3 regions of the Rhodococcus sp. H29-C3 genome follow, and region 1 is predicted to be linked to each of the others. Evidence: riboswitches for the same ligand, from Rfam matches in the RefSeq annotation. Region 1 holds a riboswitch; each other region holds the start of a gene.
The links. Region 1 has a riboswitch for cobalamin ahead of QMK32_RS03250 (ABC transporter substrate-binding protein). Riboswitches for the same ligand answer to the same signal wherever they lie in the genome.

Region 1 (6,456 bases):
TGGTCAGCTCCACGGCCGGTGTCCGGGGTCTGAACGGGATGGGCCACGTCGCTGCGGCCGAGCACGGGCTGGTCGGGCTGATGCGGTCGCTGGCAAAAGAGCTCGAGCCGCACAACATCCGAATCAACATCGTGAACCCTTCCATGAGCACGGACGGAAGGGCGAGCCAGGACATCGCCGACGTGAGCCTGTTCCTGGCCTCCGACGAGGCCCGCTCCATCACCGGGATCACGATGCCTCTCGACATGGCCTACGCGTGAGAGCCCGGTGACCAGCGTGCCTGTCGAACCAACACACTCTCCAGAAAGAAGGAATCGATCATGACGCGAACCAATGTGGACGTGGTGGTTGTCGGAGCAGGCTTGGCCGGCCTGTACGCGATGCACAAGTTCCGCGGGCAGGGACTCGACGTCCAGGGCTTCGAAGCAGCTTCCGACGTCGGTGGCACGTGGTACTTCAACCGCTACCCGGGTGCTCGCTGCGACGTGGAAAGCGTCGACTACTCGTATTCCTTCGACGATGAACTGCAGCAGGAGTGGGACTGGTCCGAGCGCTATGCCACGCAGCCAGAAATCTTGGCATACCTCGAACACGTCGCGGACCGATTCGACCTGCGTAGCGGCTTCGAGTTCGACACCCGAGTGGTGTCCGCGACGTTCGACGAACAGGCCGCACGGTGGAACATCGTCACCGACAAGGGTGAGAAGGTGACGGCGAGATTCTGTGTGTTGGCCACCGGCGCGCTGTCCACGACGAACCTGCCGAACATCCCGGGCCGCGACAGCTTCGGCGGCGAGGTCCTGCATACCGGCGACTGGCCGCGCACCGGTGTCGATTTCGCCGGAAAGCGGGTCGGTGTCATCGGCACCGGATCCTCGGGCATCCAGTCCATCCCGTTGATCGCCGAGCAGGCAGCGACGCTGCACGTCTTCCAGCGCACCCCGAACTTCTCCGTGCCCGCGAGCAACCGTCCGCTGGACGAAGAGACTCGCCGTGAGCAGAAAGCGACCTACGCCGAGCGCCGACGCAAGAGTTGGGCCAGCGGTGGTGGTTCCCCCTTCGTCTCGAATCCGAAGAGTGCGCTCGAGGTCCCGGCGGATGAGCGGGAAGCGGAGTTCGAGCAGTACTGGGAGCTCGGTGGGGTGTTGTTCGCCAAGACTTTCGCGGACCAGATGAGCGACATCGAGGCCAACAACCTGGCCCGAGGCTTCGCCGAGCGCAAGATTCGCGCCGTCATCGAAGATCAGGCTGTCGCCGACGCACTGATCCCGACGGACCACCCGATCGGGTCCAAGCGAATCGTCACCGACTCCGGCTACTTCGCGACGTACAACCGCGACAACGTCACGTTGGTGAACCTCCGCGAGGCGCCGATCATCGCCATCGACGAGACGGGCATCGCGACTGCAGGCGCGCGCTACGACCTGGACATGATCGTGTTCGCCACGGGCTTCGACGCGATCACCGGTTCACTGGACCGCATCGACATCCGTGGACGCGACGGGGTACTGCTGCGTGAGAAATGGGCGGCAGGACCGCAGACACTGCATGGCATCGCCGCGGCCGGCTTCCCCAACCTGTTCCTGATCACCGGCCCCGGCAGCCCCGGTGTGCTGGCAAACATGGTGCTGGGCTCCGAGCAGCACGTGAACTGGATCGCCGACGCGATCGCGTACGTCGATAGTAACGATTACGCGATCGTCGAGGCAGGCGAGCAAGCTGCTGCGGACTGGATGGCGGAGTGTGCCGCCGTCGCCGCGAAGACGTTGTTCCCTCAGGCCAACTCCTGGTACATGGGTGCCAATATCGAGGGTAAGCCGCGCGTCTTCATGATGTATGCGGGTGGTTTCGGCAACTACGGCAAGAAGATCGCGGAGGCCGCAGCAGCGGGGTACAAGGGGTTCGAACTCACCGCGCTCGCTGCCAGTCAGGAGTGACGTTACGGCGGGTCCGCGCCGGCGACGCGGACCCGCTTGACGGTGATCTGAATCTCTCTTACTCTTTGACACGTATGAGATACCAAGTATCACTCAGTGATTCATCTCGACGGGTCGAGTCGGTTTGCAGACCGAAGGTGGTGCCCCCGGACCTCTTCTTTCGTTTGCCGGTGACTCTTCCCAAGCGGAGTTTTCCATGTCCCTCTGGGTACACTCGGACATCCCGACCGAGACACTCAAAGCTGCTGAGTCGACTCGAAACTGATCTGGGGGAATGTCATGACCATCGTTGACTCGAACGACACAATGTTCGCGGGCCGGGCAATCGCCGCGCAGTCCAAGGCAGACCTGCCGCCGTCGATGGTCGAACGGATGACACTGATTCTCGACGCATTCGGGGGTAAAGCAGCCCGGCTGACCCTCGAAGAGATTTCGGTCTGCACTCAGCTCCCGAGGTCCACCGTTCACCGCATTCTCGATCAACTCGTAAGGCTCGACTGGGTGGATCACGCTTCGGTCGGATATGGACTCGGTGCACGTGCGCTCGGGCTCGGGGGCGGTGACGGCGGACGCAGCCAGATTCGTGAGGTTGCTGCGCCGATTCTGCACGAGCTGCACATGCAGACCGGGATGGTCGTTCATCTATCTGTTCTCGACGGATCCAAAAGCGTCTGCCTCGACAAGGTCGGTGGACGGTTCGCTGCCGCACTGCCGTCCCGCGTCGGTGGCCGGGCCGCGTCACACGCGACGGCCGGCGGGAAGGCGATGTTGGCGTGGCTGGATCCCGAGCATGTAGACACCTTGTTCGGCGCGACCCTTCCTCGCTTCACCGACAAGACCATCACCGAGCGGACGGTCCTACATCTGGAGTTGAACCGCATTCGTCAGCGCCAGGGGCTGGCGTTCGGTCTCGAAGAGGCGGTCCGTGGGATCTCATGCGTGGGGTCGGCGATTCGTGGTTACGAAGGCCCGGCCGGTGGTATCGCGCTGTGTGGAGAGACGCGGAATGCGCAACTCGAGCGAGTGGCACCTTTGGTCGTGGACGCCGCTCGTGAGGTGTCACGCGCTCTGTTCCCCAAACGCGGAGCGCCCCGCAGTGCCCGCAAGGCGCTGTCGACGCGAGCGAACTGACCCCACCTCTGCATCGCTATGTGAGCTGGCGCACAATTGTCGGCAATGACTCAGTCGACAGGTCCCGAGCCTGCGCTGGCGGCAGGCGAGGATCCGCGCCGCTACGCGCAGATACTGACGGCCGTCTACGACGCGACGATGGCGGGCGGTAGGGGGCCAGCCCGGCCACGCGAGGTGATCGGTGATTCGTGGCGGCGGTTGCAGACCCTCGGTATCGATCCCGAACAAAAATCCATCTCACCCTCACTTGTAGACGTTTCCGATCTCGAGCTGAGCCGTCGTGATTCGGGTCTGTTCGACGTCCTCGACGATCTGGCTCGAGGGCTGGAATCGGTCGTTCAGGACGGAAACAACATTCTCGTTGTGGCCGACCGTCACGGGCGGGTGTTGTGGCGCAGTGGATCTACGGCAGTGCTCGATCGCGCCGACGGACTCGGATTCGTCGAGGGTGCCAGCTGGGCCGAGGACTCGGTCGGTACCAATGCGATCGGGACTGCGTTGGTTTCGCGCCGAGCAGTGCAGATTTTTTCGGCGGAACACTATGTGCGAAGCCATCATCCATGGACGTGTGCGGGTGCGCCGATCAAGGACCCGCGGACCGGTCAGGTGATCGGTGCGGTCGATGTCAGTGGGCCTGCGAGTAGCGTGCATCCGACCACACTCGCGCTCGTGGATGCCATTGCCCGTCTTGCTGAATCCCAACTGCGCGAGCATCATCGGCAGAATTTGGATCTGCTGCGCTCTGTCGCGGCCCCCATGCTCGCCCGGTTGCATTCCCCCGCACTGGCGGTCGACGCCAACGGGTGGGTAGCGGCGACCTCGTCCGTCGCGTTGCGCACTCGAGTTCTGCTGCCCGAGGATCTGGCCACGGGACGATTCTGGATGCCGACGCTCGGTGTGTGTGAAGTCGAGCCGTTGCCCGGTGGTTGGCTCGTCCGGCCGACAGGGGTGGCGGAGAGCGCATCGGTGTCCGAGACGGCCGGTGCCACTACGATCTGCATCGATCTACGCCATCCGCAGCACACTCGGCTAGAGATCCGCAGCGAGGTCGGGGAGTGGATACACGAGCCGACGCCGCGTCACGCAGAGATCCTCTACCTGCTGGCAGTCCATCGGGAGGGGCGGACCGCGGCACAGATGGCGGCGGATCTGTTCGGAGACGGCGGAAGGGCGATCACCGTCAGGGCCGAAATGTCGCGTCTGCGCAAGCAGCTGTCCGGTGTGGTCATGACGCAGCCCTACCGGTTCGACGCGTCGGCGACCCTCGAAATTTTGATGCCCGAGGACATCAGCAGACTGCTGCCGCATTCTTCGGCACCTGCGGTTCGGGCGCGACGTATCCGCTGACTACATGTGTGGGTATCGGTGGGCGCGCTCGACCGCTGCCGAAACCTCTCGTGCATACTGCTGGACGAAGCACTTAGCAAGCCAGTCGTAGGGGGAAGCCGGTCGAAATCCGGCGCTGACCCGCAACGGTGGGCTGTCTCCTCTCGTGGAGATGGCAAGTCCGATTACCCAGCGGCTGTGTGTGCGACACCTATTCGTCGTGGTCTACGAATCGGCAGTCCTGCGCGTGGTTGATTGTTGCTGCGCGTCGACTCTCAATTTCGTGGCTCTGAGCTCCTAGTGAGGTTCATATGTCACCATCTACTCCCTCCATCGTCCGAATTGTCGCGGTCGGTTCCGCGGCAGCGCTGCTCTTCGCGGGCTGTTCGCGTGGCGACTCGATAGACGCCACCTCGGCCGGGGCCGCGTTCGACGAGCCTGTCACCATCTCCAATTGCGACCTCACCCAGCAGTTCGATGCCCCTTCACAACGCATCATTTCCATGAACGATCACGTCACCGAGGTGCTCATCGAGATGGGTGTCGCGGATCGGATCGTCGGGATGGGCTACCAGAACGCCACCCCGACTGCGGAGACGGCAGCTGCATTCGAACGAATCGCCGGCCTCGCCGACGAATACCCGACGAAAGAACAGATCCTCGATCTCGACCCCGACCTCGTCGTGGGAGGCATGCGCAGCGCATTCAACGACAAGGAGGGCCGCTCCCGAGAGTCATTCACCGATGTCGGCGTCGCGACGTTCCTGTTCTCCGAGTATTGCGGATCGGGATTCCCCGACATCGGGATGCTCGAAAACGATTATTCCCAACTCGGTGAGATTCTGGGAGCCGAGGATGCCGCGAAGGACGTCGCCGACGGTGTCGTGGCAGGCCTGGATGCAGTGGGTGAGAAATTGACCGGTGTTGCTCCGACCCCGACGTTATTCTACGACTCCGGTGAAGACGTCCCCATGACCATCGGGGGCGTCGGCGTAGGGCAAATCATCGCAGACTACGCAGGGGCGGAGAACATCTTCCCCGAAGGCGAGCGGCCCTACCTGGACACGACGTGGGAGATCATCGGCGAACGCGCACCACAGGCGATCGTCGTCCTCGACTACGGCGACACCTCCGCACAGGGCAAGATCGACTTCCTGAAAAGTCAACCGATCATGGCGACGACCCCCGCCGTCCAACGCGACAACTTCATCGTCGTACCGCTCGACGACTTCTTCGAGAGCCCACGACTGGTGACGAGCGTGGACACCATCGCACGCGCACTGCATCCGGACCGGTTCCAGGACTGATGACAACCGCCGTCGAAACTCGAACTGCGCCTGTCGGATCCACGTCGAATCGACGTTCACGCTTTCCGCTCGTAGTGGTTCTTGTACTGCTGATCTTCGGTCTTCTGGCTGCGGTCGCAGCGGCAGCATCCTTCGGGTCGGTGCGGATTCCCGTCGGCGACGTCTGGGCGATCGTGATGCACAAGGTGATGCCGGGAGCGTTCGAATCCTGGTGGACCGAGGCCCGCGCAGTGATCGTCCTCGACTCCCGTCTTCCGCGGTCGTTGACTGCCGCGGTCGTCGGTGCCTCCCTTGCGATCGCGGGCGGTGTCGCACAGGCCGTCACACGTAACCCGCTTGCTGATCCGTATCTGCTGGGAGTGTCCTCGGGAGCGGGCTTCGGTGTCGTGGTTGTGATGGCGCTCGGTATCGGAGCGGGTGCGATCGGGGTCTTCACCATTCCAGCGGCGGCCTTCGTCGGGGCGATGATCCCGTTGTTCCTGGCATTGTTGATCGGTGGCAGGTACCCACAGTCGACGGCGATCGTCCTCGTCGGCGTCGCTTTGGGAGCAGTGTTCTCGGCGTTGATCACCTTCACTCTTCTCGTCTTCGCCGACGAACGTACCCTCAGCGGTGTGTTGCATTGGCTTGCAGGAGGATTTGGCGACGCGCGTTGGTCGACGTTGACTTTCCCCACGATCGCGCTCCTGGTGGTCGGCACTGTGCTGTTGCTCAGTGCGCCGCGCATGGACCTGCTCAAAACAGGTGATGACGGC
Region 2 (6,456 bases), on a different contig from region 1:
GAATCGCCCCGCGTAGGTCCGCAGGCTCGAGTCGGAACTTTCCGGATGTTCGTCCGCGCGCGACTTGATCCTCGGCTGCCGCGAACAATGTCCCGATGAGGTGAAGTCCCTTGCCACGCTCGGTGGTCGGGCGCACGACCCGCCCCTGCGCAGCACGCGACCGGGAGCGACGCCCGGGTGCTCCCTCGCCGACGCCGGGAACTTCCATCAACCGCGCGCGAAACTGCGATCCGGGCGTTGCGGCATCTCGGTCACGAGATCCGTTGCCGGACGGTGGATCCGCCTGGTCCGGTGTCGGTGCACCGCCCCCGTCGTCATCCGGGTCCGGTCCTGAAACGGTTGGATCGGGATCGGTTGGATCGTCGGACTCCTGGCCGGAATCCGATTTCGGGGAGTCTGCCTGTGCGGAGTCTGCCTGTTCTGCAGCATCGCGCATGGCATCGTCGAGTGCACTCTCGTCGATACCCGGCTCGTCGAACGGGTCACGCCTGCGCCGATGGGGCAATGCCAATTCCGCAGCGACCCGCACGTCCGACTCCTCGACCTTCGGGGAACCTCGCCATGCCGCGTGTGCCGACGCGGTTCTTGCCACTACGAGGTCCGCTCGCATCCCGTCGACGTCGAACGATGCACACAACGCAGCAATTCGACGAAGTTCGGTGTCGTCGAGCTCCACCTGATCGAGTACGACTCGAGCCGCGACGATGTGTGCGGCGATGTCCGCGTCCTCGTCGGCGTAGTGAGCAGCAAACGCACGGGGGTCGCGCTCGTAGTTCAGCCGACGTCGTACGACGTCCATTCGGATGTCGACGTCACGTGAGGCAGCGACCTCTACGGCGAGCCCGAAGCGATCCAACAACTGTGGTCGAAGTTCGCCCTCTTCAGGATTCATGGTTCCCACGAGGACGAATTGCGCGGGATGGGAATGTGAAACCCCGTCGCGTTCGATATGGACGCGCCCCATCGCAGCCGCGTCGAGCAGAACGTCGACCAGGTGATCATGCAGAAGATTCACCTCGTCGACGTACAGCACACCCCGATGAGCGGCGGCCAACAGTCCCGGCTGAAATGCACGTTCTCCGTCTCGAAGCACCTTCTCCAGATCGAGCGATCCGACCACGCGGTCCTCGGTCGCGCCGACCGGAAGCTCTACCAGTCGGGCCGGCCGTGTCACGCCATCGTCCTCGATGTCCGGAAGCAGCGTCGCGAGTGCACGTACGACAGTGGACTTCGCCGTCCCCTTTTCACCGCGGACGAGAACACCACCGATTCCTGGGTGCACCGCACACAGGATCAACGACAATCGAAGCTGGTCTTGGCCGACTATCGCGCTGAACGGATAACCGGGTTCTGAAGATCCAACGGCCTGCTGCACTTTCGATCCCCTTCATTCCTCGGTTTCCGCGCCGAGGACTTTCGATGCCCACCGAAGAAGTGGACAAAGTAGTTTCGATGCTGTGCGGTGATCTGGCTCACGAGGCTGCCGACAATCGGCCTACTCGTACACAGTGGCGGGACCGCGCCTGAATCACACAGGACTTCCCCGCATCAGCTCCGTTGGTCGAACCCTACCGTCGTTCGACGTTACTGCCGCCCGACGCCTCGCCCCAGGGGGTTCCGCCGCCACGACGCATGGGCGTATGCGGAATTCCGTCTTCGAGAACTTCCTCACCGTCGGGCAGGAAGCCGTGTTTCGCGTACATGTCCACCAGGTAGCTCTGTGCATTGATACGACACGGAGAGGAGCCGACCTCGGCAAGTGCAGCGCGCAGGATGCGCGTGGTGTGCCCCTGCCCCCGCGCCGACCGCTGCGTGCACAGCCGCCCGATGCGGAAGGCCTTCTCGCCGTCGTCGTGCTCCTCGAGCAGACGCAGTGTGCACACCACTTCGCCGTCACGTTCGAGCCAGAAATGCCTCGTCTCGGTGAGCAGGTCTCGACCGTCGAGTTCGGGGTAGGCGCACGCCTGCTCGACGACGAAAACCTCGACACGCAGCTTCAACAGGTCGTACAAGGTCTTGTTGGACAGGTCCAAAGCCCAGGAGCGCTTGAGGGCAGCAGCTTGCGTAGTCATAGGCCTGTTGCTATCACAGGCCGGTGCGCTGTGCGAGTTGGGAGGACTCGTCCAGCTCGAGCGCACGCGAGGTCCAGTCGAAAATCTCGCGGAACAGTGAACGATCCTCGGCCAACTTGACTCCGAGCGAAGGCACTATCTCCTTGAGCTTGGGCTGCCATGCCTCGTAGCGGTCTCCGAAGCATCGCTGCAACACATCGAGCATCGCCGGTACCGCAGTGGAAGCACCAGGCGATGCACCGAGCAGTCCCGCGATCGTCCCGTCTGCAGCGTTGATCACCGCGGTGCCGAACTCGAGAACTCCGCCGCGGCCCTTCTTTCGAATCACCTGGACTCGCTGCCCGGCGGTGACGATCTCCCAGTCCTTGTCGAGAACCTTGGGTGCGAACTCGCGAAGCGTTTCCACGCGATCGGCCTGCGACTGCGACAGTTCGCTCAGTAGGTACTTCACGAGTCCGAGCTCGGTGACGCCCACGCCGAGCATCGACATCAAGTTCCCCGGCTTGACCGACGAAGGTAGATCGGTCAGCTTTCCTTCCTTGAGGAACTTCGGCGACCATCCTGCGTACGGACCGAAGAGCAAACCGGGCTTGCCCCCGATGACACGTGTATCGAGGTGTGGCACCGACATCGGGGGCGCACCGACCGAGGCCTTGCCGTACACCTTGGCCGAGTGCCGCTCGATGAGCTCGGGGTTGGTGCAGCGCAGCCACTCACCGCTGACCGGGAACCCTCCGAAGCCCTTGATCTCGCTGATGCCCGACTTCTGGAGCAGATGCAAAGCACCGCCACCCGCGCCGACGAACACGAACTTGGCGTTGACCGTCTTTTTGGATCCGGTGCGAAGGTTTGCCACCTTGACGTCCCACGTTCCGTCCGACTGCTTCGAGATGTTGCGCACGTCGTTTCCGAAGTGCACGGTGGCGCCGGCCCCGGAGAGGTAGTTCAGAAGTTGGCGTGTGAGCGCACCGAAGTCGACGTCGGTTCCGTTGTCGCTCCAGTTGAGCGCGACGGGATCGGAGAAGTCGCGACCCGCACCCATGAGCGGAAGTCGACGCGTGAACTCGTCCGGACTGTCGATGTACTCCATACCTTCGAACAGTGGATTCGAAGCCAGGGCGTCGTATCGAGCCTTCAAGTACTTGGTGTTGTCCTCACCATGAACGAAGCTCACGTGCGGGATCGGATTGATGAAGTTCTTCGCGTCGCTCAGTATGCCCGTTTCCAGGCTGTGCGCCCAGAACTGACGAGAGACCTGGAACTGCTCGTTGACGTTGAGCGCCTTGGCGATGTCGACGGAACCGTCTTTGTTCTGCGGCGTGTAGTTGAGCTCGCACAGCGCGGAATGGCCGGTGCCGGCGTTGTTCCATGCGTCACTGCTTTCGGCGGCAGCGGCGTCGAGTCGCTCGTACACATCGATCGACCAATCGGGTTCCAACTGTCGAAGCAGTGCCCCGAGAGTTGCGCTCATGATTCCGGCGCCGACGAGCACCACATCGGTTTTCACTCGCTTGACCTGCTCTTGATTCGAGCGCTGTTCATTTGACACTGGAGATCGACTTCCTTGTTCGTGAGTACTCGCGTGAGGAAACTCTGCTCAGGTGACGGCTACATTACCCGGCCGTAGATACCCGACTCGAAGCGCTTTCAAGCCCTTCTTCGATTGTGCTCTCGAAGTGCGCTTTGCACCTGCTACTACAGTTGTGATCTGTGACTACCTGGGTACCTGATGTCCTCGGCGATGGCTACGAGCAGACCACCATCCGCCTCGGTGAAGATCCGGACGGTGAAGGGCAGGTCGAGGCGACTCTCGTTCGATACCAACCCGCAGATGCTCCGTCCTTCGATCGAGCGGTGATCTACGTCCATGGCTTCACCGACTATTTCTTCCAACAGCACCTGGCCGAACATTTCGCAGCCAAAGGTTATGCGTTCTACGCGCTGGACCTGCGTAAATGCGGAAGGTCTCTGTGTGAAGGCCAGACACCGCACTTCGTGACGGATCTGGCGTTCTACGACGACGAGTTGAACGAAGCGCTCTCGCTGGTTCGCAGGGAGCCGAGCGGCAAGTCGGTGTTGCTCCTCGCTCATTCCACGGGCGGGCTGATTCTTCCTTTGTGGCTCGATCGCTTGAACCGTCAGGACGGCGGCACCACCGGCCTCGGTATCGACGGTGTCATCCTGAACAGCCCTTGGTTCGACCTTCAGGGCCCCGCGGCGGTCCGTAGCGTCGGCACAACCGCGATCGGCGTCATCGGCAAAGTCAAGGCCAAGACGGCGTTGCCCGGTATGGGTCTGGACACCTATGGCCTCTCGCTTGCTGCCTCCGAGCACGGTGAGTGGGACTACAACCTTGACTGGAAGCCGCTGTCCGGCTTCCCCATCACGTTCGGCTGGATCCGCGCGATCCGTCACGGGCATGCAAAGCTGCATCGAGGTCTCGACATCGGCATTCCTTCGCTGATTCTACGATCGAAAGTGACGCACTTCTCCCGCAAGTACAGTTCCGAGATCGACGCTGCCGATGCGGTGCTCGATGTTCGTCAAATCGCGCGCTGGGCAGGCTGCCTGGGCGATCGTACGACGATCGTCCCCATCGAGGGCGCCCGCCACGACGTCTTTCTTTCACAGGACGTACCGCGGGCACGGGCACTCGGCGAGGTCGACGAGTGGCTCGAGTGGTTGCATCGAAGTGAGCACATCGAACGAGATTCCGGACGAAACCACAACGAGCTAGGGACAATTTCGTGAGCAGTCAGGCAACCGGTCGTCATTTCGACATCGCGATCATAGGATCAGGTTCGGGCAACTCCATCGCCGACGAGCAGTTCTCGGACAAGACGGTGGCAATTTTCGAAGAGCATTCACCGTTCGGAGGCACCTGCCTCAACGTCGGTTGCATCCCGACGAAGATGTTCGTCTACGCGGCCGAGGTCGCGCAGACGATCCGAGATTCGGCACGCTACGGAATCGACTCCTCGATCGATCGCGTCCGCTGGTCCGACATAGTCGGCCGGGTGTTCGGACGTATCGACCCCATGTCCGAGGGCGGCAAGAACTACCGCGAGAGCGGTAGCCGGAACGTCACCCTGTTCTCCAGCCACGCGTCGTTCGTCGGGCCCCGCACGATCGACACCGGCGCCGGCGAAGTGATCACCGCCGACCAGGTCGTCATCGCCGCTGGATCCAGGCCGGTTGTGCCTCAGCAGATACTCGACAGCGGCGTGCCGTTTCATACCAACGACGACGTCATGCGACTGCCCGAGTTACCGGAGCATCTCGTCATCCTCGGATCAGGCTATATAGCAGCAGAATTCGCGCATGTGTTCGGCGCGCTCGGATCCACAGTGTCGATCGTCGCCCGCAAGGGCGCACTGCTGCGCGGTCTCGACACAGACATATCGGATCGATTCACCGAACACGCCCAGAAGAACTGGGACGTCCATCTCGATTCCGGCGAGGCAAAGGCGATCTCCGAGGGCGACAACGTCGGTCTCGAACTCTCCGACGGCACCCGAATCCTCGGCGACGCTCTACTCGTCGCCGTCGGACGCGTGCCCAACGGAGATCGCCTCGACGTGGAAAAGGCCGGTGTCGAACTCGAAGAGGACGGTCGAGTTCGAGTCGACGAATACGGTCGCACGAGTGCCGAGGGCGTCTTCGCACTCGGTGACGTCTCGTCCGCTTTTCAACTCAAACACGTTGCCAACCACGAAGCGCGCGTAGTGCAACACAATCTGCTGCACAATGCCTGGCAGGACACGACGAACCTATGGAAGCACGACCACCGGTTCGTGCCCGCGGCCGTATTCACGCATCCTCAGATCGCCGAGGTCGGCCTCACCGAGGATCAGGCTCGCAGTGCAGGCCTCGACATCACCGTCAAGATCCAAAACTACGGTGACGTCGCGTATGGCTGGGCAATGGAGGACCAAGAAGGCTTCTGCAAGATCATTGCGGAAAAGAAGACCGGCCGCATACTGGGCGCTCATGTCCTCGGCGCTCAGGCACCGACGGTCATTCAGCCGCTCATCCAAGCCATGAGTTTCGGAACCTCGGCCCTCGACATGGCTCGCGGACAGTACTGGATTCACCCTGGCCTGCCCGAAGTGGTCGAGAACGCACTGCTCGGTCTCGACGTGTGAGGGTGCTCCGCATCACCAAGGGTTGGTGCGGAGCGCGATTTCGGTAGCAAGTTCGGCTGTTGCATCGCTCGGGATGTTGCCCACACCGTCGAGCTGGACGACCCTGAAGTCCGAATAGACCAACCTTCCGCTGCCGTCCGCACTCGCTCGTTTCAGCGAACTGCCGATCACGATCGTGGTCGGCAGTTCGACGGGCGAGCAGTCCGAAGCGCGGACGACCCCATCCTGATCTGCGACGG
Region 3 (6,456 bases), on a different contig from region 1:
GATAGGTGATCCCGAGTTTGTCGAGGATCGGACGGTAGGCGGCAGTGGTGGCTCGCGATGCCGAGTACAACGCAAAGCACACCTGGCGATCGAGTGCGAGTTCGTTGGTCACGTGCACAAAGGTAGCGCACGTTTAAGTTGTTCGCAACCTACATGGACCGACTGCACACTATCTCGCCGTTTCGACGGGATTCCGCCGGTCGGGCCAGACAGTGTGCAGTCAGGGGTCGAAACTAGCGAGCCAGAGCAGCGGCCTCTACGAGGTTGCGCAGTGAGGCTTCGACCTCGGCGTTACCTCTGGTCTTCAGCCCGCAATCCGGATTGACCCACAGACGACCAGCAGGAACGGCCTTCAATGCCGCCTGCAAGGAAGCGGTGATCTCCTCGACGCTCGGAACCCGCGGTGAGTGGATGTCGTACACACCTGGACCTACACCGAGATCGAATCCGACGTCATTGAGATCGTCGAGGACTTCCATGTGGGAGCGGGCGGCCTCGATCGACGTCACATCGGCGTCGAGTGCGACGATCGCATCGATCACCTCGCCGAACTCCGAGTAGCACAGGTGCGTATGGATCTGCGTGGAATCCGCTACCCCTGACGTCGACAGCTTGAATGCACGCACAGCCCATTCCAGGTAGGCCTTCTTGTCCTCTGTGCGCAACGGAAGCAGTTCGCGTAGTGCCGGTTCGTCTACCTGGACGATCGCAATTCCTGCCGATTGCAGGTCGACGGTCTCGTCGCGGATGGCCAGTGCGACCTGATCCGCGGTGTCGGCCAGCGGCTGATCGTCGCGAACGAACGACCACGCGAGGATCGTGACAGGTCCGGTCAGCATGCCCTTGACCGGCTTGTCCGTCAGTGACTGAGCAAAGGCGATCCAGTCGACGGTCATTGCACCGGCCCGGCTCACATCACCGAACAGAATGGGAGGACGCACGCATCGTGAACCGTAGGACTGAACCCAGCCATTGGCCGTGGCTGCGAAGCCGTGCAACTGCTCCGCGAAGTACTGCACCATATCGTTGCGCTCCGGCTCGCCATGTACGAGAACATCGAGGCCCAACTTCTCCTGCAGTGCAATGACATCGGCGATCTCGGCGTGCATGCGAGACACGTACTCGGCATCGTCGATCTCGCCCTTGCGTAATTCGGCCCTGGCGAGACGGATCTGCGTTGTCTGCGGGTACGAACCGATGGTCGTCGTCGGGAGCGGTGGGAGGTCGAGTCGAGCAGTCTGGGCCACCCGACGCTCGGCAGCGGGACTGCGATCGACTCTCACACCATTCTCGAGTCGCGTGCGAACCGCATTGTCGTGCACTCGGGGGTCGGTGCGACGGGATTCCGCAGCGACGCGTGCCGCAGCGAGTTCGGTTGCAACGCAATCGGTTCCCTCGCGAAGTGCACGCGCGAGCACGGTCACCTCCTCGACCTTTTCTGCGCCGAACGCCAGCCACGACCGCAGTGGATCCACGATCTGGGTCTCGGCGTCGAGCGTGTACGGAACATGAAGTAGCGAGCAGGAACTCGACACGGCGAGCGCGCCAGCGCTGCCCAACAGGCTCGCCAGCGTGGCCAGGGCCCGGTCCAGATCGGTCCGCCAGACATTGCGGCCGTCGACGATGCCTGCCACAAGAAGCTTGCTCGCCAGAGCGGGCACCGCAGCGACCTGCTCGACGGTTCCCGGGCCCGTGAGATCGACCGACAACCCCTCGATGCCGGTCGAGGCCAGTATTGGCAACGCGTCACCGAGGTACCCGAAGTACGACGCCACCAGTATTGCCGGCCTTCTCTCGACGGCGCTGAGGTAGTCGTAGGCGCGTCCGGCGGCGGCGAGTTCGGCTTCGGTTCGATCCGCGACCAGAGCAGGCTCGTCGATCTGGACCCATTCGGCACCCGCGTCGGACAGCTGTGTCAACAGATCCGCGTACAGCGGGAGGATTTCGTCGAGGCGGTCCAGCAGCCGAGCGTCACCGCCGACCGATTTCGAGAGCAGCAGAAATGTGACTGGACCGACGATCACCGGGCGGGCCGGAATATCCAGTGCGCGAGCCTCGTTCAGCTCGCCGAGAATCTTCTCCGGGTGGAGAGCGAACGTTGTGCTCGGTGCAATCTCGGGTACGAGGTAGTGATAGTTGGTGTCGAACCACTTGGTCATTTCCAAGTGCTGCACGGTGTCGTTGCCACGCGCGGCGGCGAAATACCGATCGAGATCGTCCTCGATGGCGCTTACCCGTTCGGGCAGCGCACCGAGGAGGACCGCGGTGTCGAGCACCTGGTCGTAATAGGAAAAGGTGTTGATCGGCACGGAGTCGAGCCCCGCGGACTTCAGCGAAAGCCAGTCGTCCTCGCGTAACTGCTTGGCGACAGCGCCGAGTGCGGCGGCATCGATCTTTCCGGCCCAGTAGGACTCGACAGCCTTCTTCAGTTCGCGCTTCGGGCCGATTCGGGGTGAACCGAGAACTGTCGCAGTGAATTCGAATGTCACTTCGTGTGTCTCCAGATACATGGCGTGATGGGTGGAACACCACCGTGCGCGCGAGTACGCCTGAGCCCAAGACGAGACTTCAGGTCTACTCGCCCACTCCACGGGGCGGTGAACCGCTACGCACGGCGTGCGCAGCACAGAAGGCAGGTATTCGGACTCGCAGGCGCGCGATCTTCCTAAGAAAGCTCGAGATCGCTCCTAGTGGCCGTCGCTTCCCAGAGAGGCTTCTCCAGTGCTTGATAGACGGCGGTCGTTCCTGCATACCGCTGCGGGACAATCCCGGATTCTCACCGGGTTCCCTCTTGCGTCGCCCTTGCGGACTTCGGGGCTCCTCTTGGCCGCGGGCGAACCGACTGCATGCATGAGCATAGGCGCTCGGCTGCCTCCGGAGAAAGAGCTGCTACTCTCGAACCCATGACGCGCACGTATTTTTGGTTTAGCAGGCCGGCCCCGGGTGGGTCAGCCAGCGACACCATGCGCTGACACCCCACCCCACGAGCCGGAATCAGACCGGCTCGAAGTGCGCGTGGATTCACCGTGAACGAGTCGGTCTGGGAACAGGATCTTCCTTCATGACCATCGACATCAATACCAGCGATCCAGCTCTCGACGACTCGGCTTTGGACGACCGACGGACGATCAGTATCAGTCCGCTTCTGTCGCCGCGGACCGTTCGGCGTGAGCATGCCGCGGACGACGCCGTGGCGGCCGTGGTTCGACGCGGGCGCGACGGCGTCATCGACATTCTCGACGGACGTGACGACCGGCTGATCGTCGTCGTCGGACCATGCTCGGTGCACGACACCATCGCGGCGATGGACTACGCCCGGAGATTGGCCGCGAAGGCGGCCGAACTCGATGATCGCCTGCACATCGTCATGCGCGTGTACTTCGAAAAGCCGCGGACCACTCTCGGCTGGAAGGGCCTGATCAACGACCCGCATCTCGACGGCAGTTTCGACATCAACGAAGGCCTCCGTGTGGGCCGTCAGTTGCTCGTCGACATCTCGAGTCTCGGTCTTCCGGTCGGATGCGAATTCCTCGACCCCATCACCCCTCAGTACATTGCGGACCTGGTCAGCTACGGTGCCATCGGCGCACGAACCGCAGCCAGTCAGGTGCACCGTCAACTGTGCAGCGCGTTGTCGATGCCCGTCGGAATCAAGAATTCGACCGAAGGCGATGTTCAGGTCGCGGTCGACGGAACTCGGGCAGCGGCGTCGAGCCATGTCTTCCCCGGAACGGACCTCGACGGTCATTCCGCGTTGATCAGAACCGTCGGGAATCCTGACTGCCATGTGATCCTGCGCGGCGGCACCGACGGTCCGAACTACGACGCAGAGACTGTCGCCGACACCATCGCGCGGCTCCGGAAGTCGAATCTTCCCGAGCGGTTGGTGATCGACGCGAGCCACGGCAACAGCCGAAAAGACCACAACAAGCAGGTCGATGTCGTGACGGACGTGTCGGCACGGCTCTCAGCAGGCGAGCACGGGATCGTCGGTCTCATGTTGGAGAGCTTCATCGAAGCTGGGCGGCAGGACCTGACGCTCGGTCATGCGAACGAATTGACCTACGGTCAGTCGATCACCGATGCCTGCCTGGACTGGGACACCACAGCGGCGCAACTCGATGCACTCGCAGCCGCTGTCACCGAACGCCGCGCGGGCGGAACTGCACGCTGACGCGAGGGCCGGTGGCACGAGCGCTCTTGGGCACGGTGTGCTCCCACGTCCGTTGGCACGAACCGCCCATGACGATCAGATCGCCGTGGCCGAGTGTGAACTTCAACGATGCGCCGCCGCCACGCGGCCGCAGCATCAGTTGGCGGGTGGCACCGAGTGACACGATGGCAACCATCGTGTCCTCGGTGGCGCTGCGGCCGATGTTGTCTCCATGCCAGGCGACGCTGTCGGATCCATCCCGGTAGTAACACAATCCCGCGGTGGCGAAGGGCTCGCCCAACTCGGCCCGATAGTGCGCATCGAGTGCCGACTTGGCCTCGAGCAACCGTGCCTCGGGCCAGCTCTCGTGCTCGGAGTAGAAACGCACCAAACGCGGCACGTCGACCACGCGGTCGTACATCTGGCGTCGCTCGGCTCGCCAGTCGACGTCGGTGACGAGTTTATCGAACAAGTCCATGGTGCTCGCCCATCCGGGGCGAACATCGATCCATGCGCCGTTCGTGAGAGCGCGTCGCGTAACCGTGGATCCGAGTGGACCGAAGTCCTCGTCGGTGTCGGTGAACAGCGACCCCTGCAGTTCCACGCTCATGACCGACATCCTAGCGACATTCGAACGTACGTTCCAACGATGGATCCATCGAATTTTGTCGCCCTCGTGTCCTATCGTGTGCGCATGGGATACGAAATTCAAGTCACGATAGACAGCGACGACCCTCATGAGCAGGCCGCATGGTGGGCTGCGACCCTCGGATGGCAGGTGGAGGAACAGGACGAGAAGTTCATCAGGGAAATGGTGGACGCCGGTCACGCGAGCGAGGACGACACACTCCTCTTTCACGGTCGGCTCGTCTGGAAGATCGGCGCCGCAATCGTCGATCCCGAACGACCCTCGGCGCCACGCGTGCTCTTTCAGTGGGTTTCGGAGTCGAAAACAGTGAAGAACCGGCTACATTTCGACCTGAGGATCGGAGACGATCGCGAAGCGGTGGCAGAAAGCCTCGTCGAGACAGGAGCATCGATCCTCTATCGCGGTCAGCTCGGCCCGAGTACATGGATCACGATGGCCGACCCGGAGGGCAACGAGTTCTGCCTGTGTTAGAGGTACTTCACCGATACGCGCCCGGTGTCTGCCCGGTCCACCGCTTGAATGCCCGTCGGAAGGCGGACGGCTCCGAGAATCCGAGCTGGTGAGAAAGGTCGTCGACCGAATCGCCGCGACTCAGCCCGGAGATGGCGGCGTCGCGTAGTACTTCTTCGCGGATCTGGTTCACCGACGTGCCCTCCTGCCGCAACAGTCGGCGAAGGTGCGCGGTACTGACCGTCAGCTTGGCGGCGATTTCGTCGGTAGCTGGACTGCGGCCCTGAAGTCCCAGTTCGAGTGCTCGTCGCACTTGTGACGATGCGGTGCTGTCGTAATCGCGCGCAGTGAACAACAAGTTCGGTGACTCACGCAAATAGTCCGTCAGGCTCGCCTCGGTTTGCACGATCGGCGCTCGCATCGCGGCATTGTCGAACTCGAGGACTGCGACCGATGCACCGAATGCGACTCGGGTGCCGAACATTCGATCGTAGAGCTTGGCGGTTTCCGCGTCGGCCATGTCATAGGGCAGTTCGACCGAGTGCAGCTTCACTCGACCACCGATGAGCCACGCGGCGAAGCGATGTACCAGTAACATTCGAAAGTCGGTCAGCAATTGGCCGGCCCGCTCCCTGGCCTGCTCCGGCAGATGTGTGTTGTCCACCGGCGGCATCGTCAATCGCGTTGTGCTCTCACCGCGAGTGATCGTCATTGTCGGGAGTCCCGAGAGCACGCGCGTGGTTTCCGTCATCCGGTTCAACGCCGACGCGAGGTCGGGACTGTGTATGAGGGTCTGGCAGATGACGCGAAAACTGCCGCGCCGCATGGGCGTCGACGCCAATCCGAACAGCTCGTCGCCGGTGATCTGCCATGCGGACTGGGTGAACAACGTGACCTGTTCGGCGGTGAGTCGTGCGCGCGGATCCTTCAACGTTTCCGGTCCGATTCCCGCCATCGACAGTGGATACGACAGATCGACGCCGCTGCTCGCCGCGAGAGCAGTGGCATTGACGACGAAAGCGACGGGGATGGTTCTGGCGGTCATGGTGGTTGTCAGAGTCTCAGCAGTCTGTCGGACGCTTCGGCCAGCACGTCGTCTTTTTTGCAGAAGGCGAAGCGCACCAAAGTTTTCCACGGCTCGGCATGATCGACGAACGCGGTGACAGGGACGGCCGCCACGCCGATTCTCGCGGGAAGTGTGCGA

Region 2: linked by a shared signal. The riboswitch ahead of QMK32_RS13990 (magnesium chelatase subunit D family protein) and the one ahead of QMK32_RS03250 (ABC transporter substrate-binding protein) in region 1 are both predicted to bind cobalamin.
Region 3: linked by a shared signal. The riboswitch ahead of metE (5-methyltetrahydropteroyltriglutamate--homocysteine S-methyltransferase) and the one ahead of QMK32_RS03250 (ABC transporter substrate-binding protein) in region 1 are both predicted to bind cobalamin.

The regions. Positions count from the first base shown of each region.
Region 1 is NZ_JASITC010000001.1:655,255-661,710, reverse strand. It holds partial or broken gene QMK32_RS03270 (SDR family NAD(P)-dependent oxidoreductase) at 1-260, shown strand, start outside; gene QMK32_RS03265 (flavin-containing monooxygenase) at 321-1,937, shown strand; gene QMK32_RS03260 (IclR family transcriptional regulator) at 2,217-3,068, shown strand; gene QMK32_RS03255 (GAF domain-containing protein) at 3,114-4,415, shown strand; cobalamin riboswitch at 4,460-4,605, shown strand; gene QMK32_RS03250 (ABC transporter substrate-binding protein) at 4,706-5,701, shown strand; gene QMK32_RS03245 (FecCD family ABC transporter permease) at 5,701-6,456, shown strand, end outside.
Region 2 is NZ_JASITC010000005.1:206,055-212,510, reverse strand. It holds gene QMK32_RS13990 (magnesium chelatase subunit D family protein) at 1-1,375, opposite strand, end outside; adenosylcobalamin-variant (AdoCbl-variant) riboswitch at 1,453-1,555, opposite strand; gene QMK32_RS13985 (GNAT family N-acetyltransferase) at 1,569-2,072, opposite strand; gene mqo (malate dehydrogenase (quinone)) at 2,086-3,621, opposite strand; gene QMK32_RS13975 (alpha/beta hydrolase) at 3,783-4,823, shown strand; gene mtr (mycothione reductase) at 4,820-6,217, shown strand; gene QMK32_RS13965 (alpha/beta fold hydrolase) at 6,230-6,456, opposite strand, start outside.
Region 3 is NZ_JASITC010000003.1:226,530-232,985, forward strand. It holds gene QMK32_RS08310 (MarR family winged helix-turn-helix transcriptional regulator) at 1-112, opposite strand, end outside; gene metE (5-methyltetrahydropteroyltriglutamate--homocysteine S-methyltransferase) at 234-2,489, opposite strand; cobalamin riboswitch at 2,615-2,858, opposite strand; gene QMK32_RS08320 (3-deoxy-7-phosphoheptulonate synthase) at 3,062-4,174, shown strand; gene QMK32_RS08325 (alpha-ketoglutarate-dependent dioxygenase AlkB) at 4,140-4,763, opposite strand; gene QMK32_RS08330 (VOC family protein) at 4,848-5,273, shown strand; gene QMK32_RS08335 (AraC family transcriptional regulator) at 5,281-6,297, opposite strand; gene QMK32_RS08340 (pyridoxal phosphate-dependent aminotransferase) at 6,306-6,456, opposite strand, start outside.